DNA from 2 places in the Sinomonas sp. B1-1 genome. Region 1 is predicted to be linked to the other one. Evidence: riboswitches for the same ligand, from Rfam matches in the RefSeq annotation. Region 1 holds a riboswitch; the other holds the start of a gene.
The links. A riboswitch is a leader RNA that binds a small molecule or an ion and turns the genes downstream of it on or off. The one in region 1 is predicted to bind S-adenosylmethionine.
Positions count from the first base shown of each region.

Region 2: another riboswitch for S-adenosylmethionine. It lies ahead of ACQ5BE_RS09365 (MFS transporter); the one in region 1 lies ahead of ACQ5BE_RS03865 (aminotransferase class V-fold PLP-dependent enzyme).

Region 1 covers NZ_JBCHVF010000001.1:823,525-827,840, reverse strand. The annotation lists gene ACQ5BE_RS03870 (class I SAM-dependent methyltransferase) at 66-830, opposite strand; gene ACQ5BE_RS03865 (aminotransferase class V-fold PLP-dependent enzyme) at 899-2,320, opposite strand; SAM riboswitch class IV at 2,355-2,468, opposite strand; gene hisN (histidinol-phosphatase) at 2,545-3,366, opposite strand; gene rsgA (ribosome small subunit-dependent GTPase A) at 3,432-4,316, opposite strand, start outside.
Region 2 covers NZ_JBCHVF010000004.1:169,407-173,722, reverse strand. The annotation lists gene ACQ5BE_RS09370 (LLM class flavin-dependent oxidoreductase) at 1-1,049, opposite strand, end outside; gene ACQ5BE_RS09365 (MFS transporter) at 1,046-2,386, opposite strand; SAM riboswitch class IV at 2,423-2,538, opposite strand; gene ACQ5BE_RS09360 (sensor histidine kinase) at 2,623-3,636, opposite strand; gene ACQ5BE_RS09355 (glycosyltransferase family 87 protein) at 3,693-4,316, opposite strand, start outside.

The sequences.
Region 1 (4,316 bases):
TTTCGGTCTGCCTAAACCTTAGGCGGCCCAGAAGATGAGGGCAAGCGGCTGGCCCCTTCCGCCCGCTATGCGGGGGACGGGACGGCGCGCCAGACCTGGGTCAGATAGGGGAGCGCGAGGACCTCGCCGGGGCTGTGCCCGAGGTGCTCGAAGAGGTACCACGCGAGGTTCGACTCGACCTTGGCGCGGTGGCGCGCATCGGCGCGGAGGTAGTAGCTGCGCGACTTGGTCAGGTCCACGATGCCCTCCGGCGTGATGGGGTCCTCCCACCGGATGACAGCAGACTCCCAGCCCGTGAGCTCGGGGCCCGACGGCGGGTGGTAGTCGGGCTTGTGGACATCGCCGGCGTGCATGATGCGGGAGAGCCGGTGCACCCACGGCACCGCCGTGTCGAGCTGGTTCCAGACGAGGCCCGCCCGGCCGCCGGGGCGCAGGAGCCGCACGGCCTCCCGCGTGGCGGCCTTGGCATCGAACCAGTGCCAGGCCTGGGCCGCGACGACGAGGTCCGCGCAGCCGTCGGGAAGCCCAGTGGACTCGGCAGGCGCGACGACGCAGTGCACCCCCGGGTAGCGGCGGCCGAGTTCGGCGAGCATGTCCGCGGACGGGTCCACGGCGGTGACCTCGAGCCCCTGCCGGGTCAGGAGGCCCGTGAACTTGCCCGTGCCGGCCCCGAGGTCGACCGCGGTCTCCGCGCCCTCGGGGACGAGCCACGCCACCGCCTCCGCGGGGTACCCTGGCCGGACCCTCTCATAGTGCGCCCCGCCGGCCTCGAACGCGCTGGCGAGCTCGCGCCGTCGTGCGTCGTCCAGCTTCGGCCCGCCGCGTGCCATTCCCTGCCTCCCTCGTGAACTGCCGAGCCCACTCTATTGCGGCGTGGGCAGCGGCGCCCCCGGCGGGGTCAGGAGTCCGTGAGACAGGGGGCTGCGCCCGCGGTGCCGGGAGTGTTGGGCGCCCATGCGGGGAAGGGCCGCGAGTCGTGGGCGGGCACCCACCGGCCGGCGTCGACCGCGTAGTCGATCCCGAGCCCGTCCTCGACGAGCCCTCGCACTCCCGCCACAAGGCGCTCGACGTCCTCCAGCCGGGACCCGACCCCGAAGCTCGCGCGCAGCGAGCCCGACGGCAGCCCGAGGCGCTTCAGGAGCGGGTGCGCGCAGAACCGGCCGTCGCGCAGCCCCACGCCGTGCTCTGCCGAGAGGCAGGCGGCCACCAGCCCGGCGTCGTGGCCGGCCACCGAGAAGTTCACGACGCCGATAGCCTCCTCGGAGTCGTCGAACAGCCGGTGGACGGTGACGGCGTCGATCTCCGCGAGCCCCTCCAGGAGCGCGGCACGCAGCTGCTGCTCGTGCCGCTGCCACGCGGCCTCGTCGAGGGAGCCGAGGACCTCGGCCGCCCGGGCGAGGGTGGCCGCCCCGAGGACGTTGGGGGAGCCGGCCTCGTGCCGGGCCGGACCGTCCGCCCAGGCGACCGCGTCGAGGCGCACCTCCCGAACGGCGCCGCCGCCGGCAAGGTGGGGAGTGCCGGCGTCGAGCCAGTCGGCGCGGCCCACGAGGACGCCGCTGCCGAACGGCGCGTAGAGCTTGTGGCCCGAGAACGCCAGGTAGTCGATCTCCCCGCACGTCCCTGCGGCGGCCATGTTGATCCGGCGGTGCGGAGCCAGCTGGGCTGCGTCGACGACGATCCGGGCACCGTGCTCGTGCGCGATCGCGGCGAGTTCGGCGATGGGGAGGACTTCGCCCGTGACATTGGAGGCGCCCGTGACCGCGAGGAGGCCCACGCCGCCGTCGGACAGCGAGTTCCGGACCCGCTCGAGGGTCTCGGCCAGGCTGGGCGCGGCGACGACGCTGCGGTGCGGGCGCGCCTGCCAGGGCAGGAGGTTCGCATGGTGCTCGATGTCCAGGTACAGGACCTCGCTCCCGGCCGGGACGCATCCGGCCAGCAGGTTGAGGGAGTCCGTCGTGTTGCGCGTGAACACCACCGCGTCGTCGGGCCGTGCCCGGATGAACCTGCGGACGGTCCCGCGGGCATTCTCATACAGGCTCGTGCTGATCTGCGACGCATACCCCGCACCCCGGTGGACGCTCGCGTAGAACGGCAGGACCTCGGTGAGATGGTCGGCAACGGCAGCGAGCGACGGGGCGGAGGCCGCGTAGTCGAGGTTCGCGTACCGGACCTCGCCGCCGCCCACGAGCGGCGCGCGCAGGTCGTCGCCCACGACGGCGAGCAGCGGCTCGAGCGCGTCGGCGTACCGGTGGGGCGGGGTGGCGCTCGTGCCGACGGCTGTGTCGACGGCGTGCAGCAGGGAGGGCAGGACAGGGCTCATCGGCATTCCTCGTGACCGTGAGGGACCCGTGGCGGGTCCGCGCTTGCCGGGTCCGCTCCGGACCGGCCTGGTCGTCACCCGGGGCACCCCGCCGCGGTGGGAGGGTTGCCGGCCAGCAAACCGGGGTTTAGCGCTGGCACTCGTGACCTGTCCACGAGACTAGGCCACGGGGTGCGGAGGGTGCATCCGTGGCCGTCGAGCGTGTCGCATTGTGACAGCGCGTGTCAGGGCGCCTCCGAGACGGGCTCGCGCTCGGGGTTGAGACGGCCGAGGACCTCCGAATGGAGGATCCCGTTGGTCGCGAGGGCGTTCCCGCCCCACGGGCCGTCCTCCCCGTCCAGGGACGTGAAGCGCCCGCCCGCCTCCTTCACGATCGGAACCAGGGCCGCCATGTCGTACAGGGCGAGCTCGGGCTCGGTGGCGATGTCGACAGCTCCCTCCGCGACGAGGCAGTACGACCAGAAGTCCCCGTACGCTCGCGTCCTCCACACGTCCTCGGTGAGGCCGATGAAGCCGTCGAGGCTCCCTCGCTCCTTCCATCCCGAGAGCGAGGAGTACGAGAGCGAGGCGTCCTCGAGCCGCGCCACATTGGAGACCTTCAGGCGCGTCGCCGAGGCGAGCGAGCGGCCGGTATAGGCGCCGGCTCCCTTCACCGCCCACCACCGGCGGCCGAGGGCCGGCGCGCTCACCACGCCCATGACGATCTCATCGCCGTCCGCGAGGGCGATGAGGGTGGCCCACACGGGCACGCCGCGGACGAAGTTCTTCGTGCCGTCGATCGGGTCGATGATCCACCGGCGCGCCCCGTGCCCCGTCGTGCCGAACTCCTCGCCGACCACGGCGTCCCGAGGCCTGGAGCGGGCAAGCTGGCCGCGGATGGCCTCCTCCGCCGCCCGGTCCGCGTCCGTCACCGGCGTGAGGTCGGGCTTCGTGTCGACCTTGAGGTCGAGGGCCTTGAACCGCTCCATGGTCTGGGCATCGACCGAGTCCGCCAGCACGTGGGCCAGCCGGAGGTCGTCGTTGTACGTCTCGGGCGCTTGCGTCATGGACCCCACGCTATCGCTTCGCGCCCTGCCGGAGCGGGAGGCTCCGCGTGGAAGACGGGGGCCCGCTATGCGCCGAGCTCCTTGGCGTCCTGCGCCTCCTCGCGCGAGCCGCTGCCGAGCAGACGGCGCAGCGACGCGAGGCGGGCCGGACCGGCGTCGCCCGCGTTGCCCTCTGCGACCCACGCGTCGAGCCCGCAGCCGACAGCCGCGGCGTCGTGGCGGCAGCCCCGCTCGCACGCCGCGGTGCCCGGTTCGAGGTCGGCGAAGGCGTGCAGGATCCGGTCCGGGTCCACGTGCGCGAGGCCGAACGACCGGATCCCCGGGGTGTCGATGATCCAGCTCCCCGGCGGAGCCTCGGAGAGGCGGAGGGCAAGCGCCGACGACGAGGTGTGGCGACCGCGCCCGGTCACGGCGTTCACGCCTCCGGTGGCCCGGTCGGCGCCGGTGAGCGCGTTGACCATGGTCGACTTGCCCACACCCGAATGGCCGAGCAGCACCGTCACGTGCCCGTCGAGTTCCGCGCGCAGCTCCGCGACGGCCTCCGCGTCCAGCCGGGCCGAGGAGCCGTCAGCCCCTCGCGCATCGATGCCGGCGCCCGCTGCTGCCTCATCCGCCGGGGCGTCGTCCGCCGGGGCCTCGTCCGTCTCGGCGGTGCGGCTCACGACGACGGTCAGCGGAAGGTGCTCGTAGGTCGCCAGGAGCGGGGCCGGGTCCTTCAGGTCCGCCTTGGTGACGAGCAGGAGCGGCTCGATCCCGGCGTCGTAGGCGGCGACGAGGGCCCGGTCGATGAAGCCTGTGCGGGGCTCGGGGTTGGCGGCCGCCACCACGATCACGAGCTGATCGGCGTTGGCGACCACGACGCGCTCGATGGGGTCTGTGTCGTCCGCGCTGCGGCGCAGGACGGTCTGCCGCTCCTCGACGCGCACGAGCCTGGCGAGCGTGTCCGGACG
Region 2 (4,316 bases), on a different contig from region 1:
TCGGGGTCGAGCAGGGTGAACTGCGCGAGGGCGGACTGGTTGGCCTCGCTCCTGATGTACGTCAGGGGCGCGTCCTGGTCGAGGCCGGAGAGGTCCAGGCCGGTCCAGCCGGCGAACAGCGCCAGCGCCGCATCGGTGTCCACGTGCGCCTCGTAGTCGGCGAGCTTCGCCGCGGCCGCCTCGTCGGTCTCGGCCACGATCACGGTGGCGATGTTGAAGGCCTTGACCGACTCCGGGGCGCGCCCGGCCGCGGCCAGCTCGGCGCGGAGCCCGTCCGTGTACTTGCGCGCCTGGGCCGGGGTGGAGGCGGCGAAGAACACGGCCTCGGCGTGCCGCCCTGCGAAGGCGCGCCCGCGCGCCGACGCGCCGGCCTGGAACAGGAGCGGGGTCCGCTGCGGGGATGGCCCCACGAGCGCGGGCCCGGGCACCCGGTACACGTCGCCGTCGTGCCCGATCCCCCGCACCCCCGCAGGGTCCACGAACACGTTGGCCGCGGCGTCCGCGAGCACCGCCCCGTCGTGGACGGAGCCCTCCCAGAGCTTGTAGACCACGTCCATGAACTCCTCGGCGCGGTCGTAGCGCTCGTCGTGCGGGATCTGGGTGTCGAGGCCGAGGTTCCTGGCGGCCGACTCCTGGTACGAGGTCACGATGTTCCACCCGACGCGCCCGCCGGTGAGGTGGTCGAGCGTGCCGAACTTGCGGGCGAGCAGGTACGGGTGCTCGTAGGTGACCGAGGCCGTGACCCCGAAGCCGAGCCGCTCCGTGGCGGCCGCGAGGGCCGAGACGATGAGCAGCGGATCCAGCGTGGGGTACTGCACGCCCCCGCGCACGGCGGCGTCGGCGGAGCCCCCGTAGACGTCGTACTGGCCGAGGATGTCGGCGAAGAAGATTCCATGGAACCCGCCGTCCTCGAGTGCCTTCGCGAGGTCCGTCCAGTACCCGAGCTCGGCGAACCGGTGCGCCCCGGAGTCGGGGTGGCGCCACAGCCCGGGCGACTGGTGCACGGGCACGAGCATCTCGAAAGCGTTGAGGAGCAGCGGCTTGGTCACGAGGCCTCCTTGAGTGCGGTCTGGGCAGCGCGTCCCCGGACGGGGTCCTTCGCAGCAAGTGCGGCGGCGGTGGTGAGGATCGCGAGGAACACGAACCAGCCGCACACGAGCCACGGCTGACCGCCGCCGGCCTGCAGGAGCGAGGCAGCGACGAGCGGGGTGATCGCGGCGGAGAGGACGGTGCCGACCTGGTACCCGAAGGACACTCCCGAGTAGCGCAGCTCGGTGGGGAACTGCTCGGCGAACCACGCGGCCTGAGGACCGTAGATGGCGTCGTGCAGGATGTTCATCCCCACGAGCAGGACGAGGGGCAGGAACGCGAGGTTCCCGTGGTCCAGGAACCAGAAGAACGGCCAGATGAGCACCGCGACGCCGATTGCGGCGCCCACGGCGATCCGCTTGCGGCCGATCCGGTCAGAGAGCCAGCCCCAGAACGGGCCCGAGAAGAGGCCGATCGCCGAGACGATGAGGATGGCGGTGAGCCCCGACGCCGTGTCCTCGCGGCGGTCCTTGAGGTAGCCGAGGATGTAGACGGTCATGAGGGTGTAGATGGCCGGCTGGACCAGGCGCAGGCCGACCGTGACGAGGATCCCGCGCGGGTGCTCGCGGAGCACCCGGACCACCGGCCGCGCCACGACGCGGTCCTGTTCCTGCACGGCGGTGAACTCGTCGGCGTCGGTCACCCCGAGACGGATCCACAGCCCGACCAGCACGAGGGCGCCCGAGAACAGGAAGGGGATGCGCCAGCCGAAGGTCTGGAACTGGTCGGCGGTGAGGAAGGCCTGGGCGAGCGCGTAGGCACCGGTGGCCAGCAGCATGCCGGCGGCGGAGCCGACCTGCGTGAACGAGCCGAAGAAGCCGCGCTGTCCCGCGGGGGCGTGCTCCACGGAGAGCAGGGCGGAGCCGCCCCACTCCGCGCCGGCGGAGAGGCCCTGGATGAGCCGCAGCAGCACGAGCCCGGCCACGGCGAGGATGCCGATCGCGGCATAGTTCGGCAGGACGCCGATGAGGGTCGAGGCCACGCCCATGGTCAGGAGCGACCACACGAGCAGCGCCTTCCGGCCGATCCGGTCGCCGAGGTGCCCCGCGATCACCCCGCCGAGGGGCCGCGCCACGAAGCCCACGGCGTAGGTCGCGAATGAGGCGAGGATGCCGACAAGCGGCGAGGCGTCGGGGAAGAACTGCTTGTTGAACACGAGCGCGGAGGCCGTGCCGTAGAGGTAGAAGTCGTACCACTCGATGGTTGTCCCGACGAACGCCGAGGCGAGGATGCGCCGCTTGGCGCGGAGCGTCGCCCCGAGCCCGGCGCGGGCGGGTGCGGTCAGCTGTGTGGCCATGGAGGTCCTTCGTGTCACGGCGTCCAGCTCCGCGGGGCGCCATACTTACGACGCCGGTCTGCCGGCGCCGTCGAATCCTCACCTGGAGCACCCCGCTACAGCAGGAGGGTTGCCGTCCGGCCAGCCAGGGCTTGCCACCGGATCTCTTGATTCTTCTTCAGGATTGTTCCGAGGCACGCCGCGGCCCCGCAAAGCGCCTCGTCACAAAGCGCAAAACTGCGGGGCCGGGGTCCTGGTCAGTGGCCGTCCGCAGTGGGGGTCCCGGGCGTGCCGATGCTCACGGTGACACGCGTGCCCTCGCCCGGTGCCGAGGCGACCGCCATGGCCCCGCCGGCCTCCTCGACGCGCTCCCTCAGCACGCGCAGCCCGTTCTCGCGCGCCGCGCCCCCGGCCGCATCCGTCGGGTCGAAGCCTGCGCCGTCGTCGCGGACCTCGAGCGTCACCTCGTCCTCGAGGTAGGCCAGGCGCACGACGGCGGTGCTCGCCTGCGCGTCCTGCCAGACGTTCGCGAGGCTCGCCTGGGCGGCCTTGAGGAACGCGTCCTCCGCGGCGTCGGGCAGGGCGCGGGAGGTCCCTTCGAGGTCGAAGCGGCAGGTGAGGCCCGTTCCCCGCGCTGCCGATGCGGCGGTGGTCCGCTCGCACAGCGTCCGGAGGGCCTCTGCGAGGCGGGGGTCCTGGCGCTGCGCGGCCGGCTGCCGGACCGAGGCCTCCTCCCGCGGCGGCTTGGGTGCGGGTTCGGTGCGCCGGGCGGCGGCAGGCGTCGCCTCGACGGGCGCGGGTGGCGCGGGCTCCTCGCGTGGGGTGGGCTGTGATCCCGGCACCGGCTCGTCAGCCGGCTGAGACGGGAGCGGGAGCTGAAGCTGGACGAAGAACAACGGGATGGCGACCCAGACGAACTCCGCGCTGACGGCCACGAGCACGGCCCACAGCGCGCACATCCCCGCGAGCCAGTGCAGCCGGTACTGCGCCGGCTCGAAGGGGAGGCCCTTCGCGGGCCATTTCTGGAGCACGGTCCCGGCCGCGTACGCCGCCCCGAGGAGTCCGGCGAGGGGAAGCACAATGCCTGGTGCGGCCCCGGCTGCGTCCGGGGCCAGGGCGCGAACAGTCCCGATCAGGAGCAGGAGCGCGAAGGCCACGTGCAGTGCCGTGGGGAGCCAGCGGAGGACCCGCTCGGCCGGCGTCGCGGGGGGATCTGGGGAAGGCTGGGGAGTCTGGGCTGCCGTTGCTGGGGGGCTTGAGCGGCTGAACATGGCCCCGAGCCTACCGGCGGCCGCCGCGCGCGCTCGGGACATCGCCCGGAGCTTCCTCAGAGACGGACAGGAGCCTTCCGGCGCTGTTCCCACCAGCTGCGCAGGCTGTCGAGGGTGACGACGTCGGGGGCGCCGTCGAACGCGCCGCCCTGCGGGTCGTCCTGGCGGCTGCGGCGGATGGGGTCGCCCGCGGGGTTGTAGATGTCCATGACGACCTTGACGCACAGGTACACGAGCGCGCCCATGTGCGCGAGGATCGCGCCGACATAGTAGGGCGAGTCGATGTTGTTCTGGGGCGGTCCCCCGCTGGTCCACTGCCCGAGGTACATCCAGACTGCCGCCCAGTGGACGGCCTCGATGGCCATCCAGATGAGGAAGTCCCGCCAGCGGGGGCGAGCCAGCGCGAGCAGCGGGATGAGCCACACGACGAACTGCGGAGAGTACACCTTGTTCGTCAGGATGAACGCCGCCACGACGAGGAACGCGAGCTGCGCGAGCCGCGGACGCCTGGGGGCGTGGAGCGCGATCACGGCGATCACCGCGCACAGGAGCACGAGCGAGACGGTGACCATCGCGTTGATGCCCGGGGCGTCGAGCATGATCCAGTGGAGCCGCTCGGCGATGAGGTTCCAGGCGAAGTAGATCGAGGAGAAACCGGCCGGGCGCTCCCTGGTGAAGTC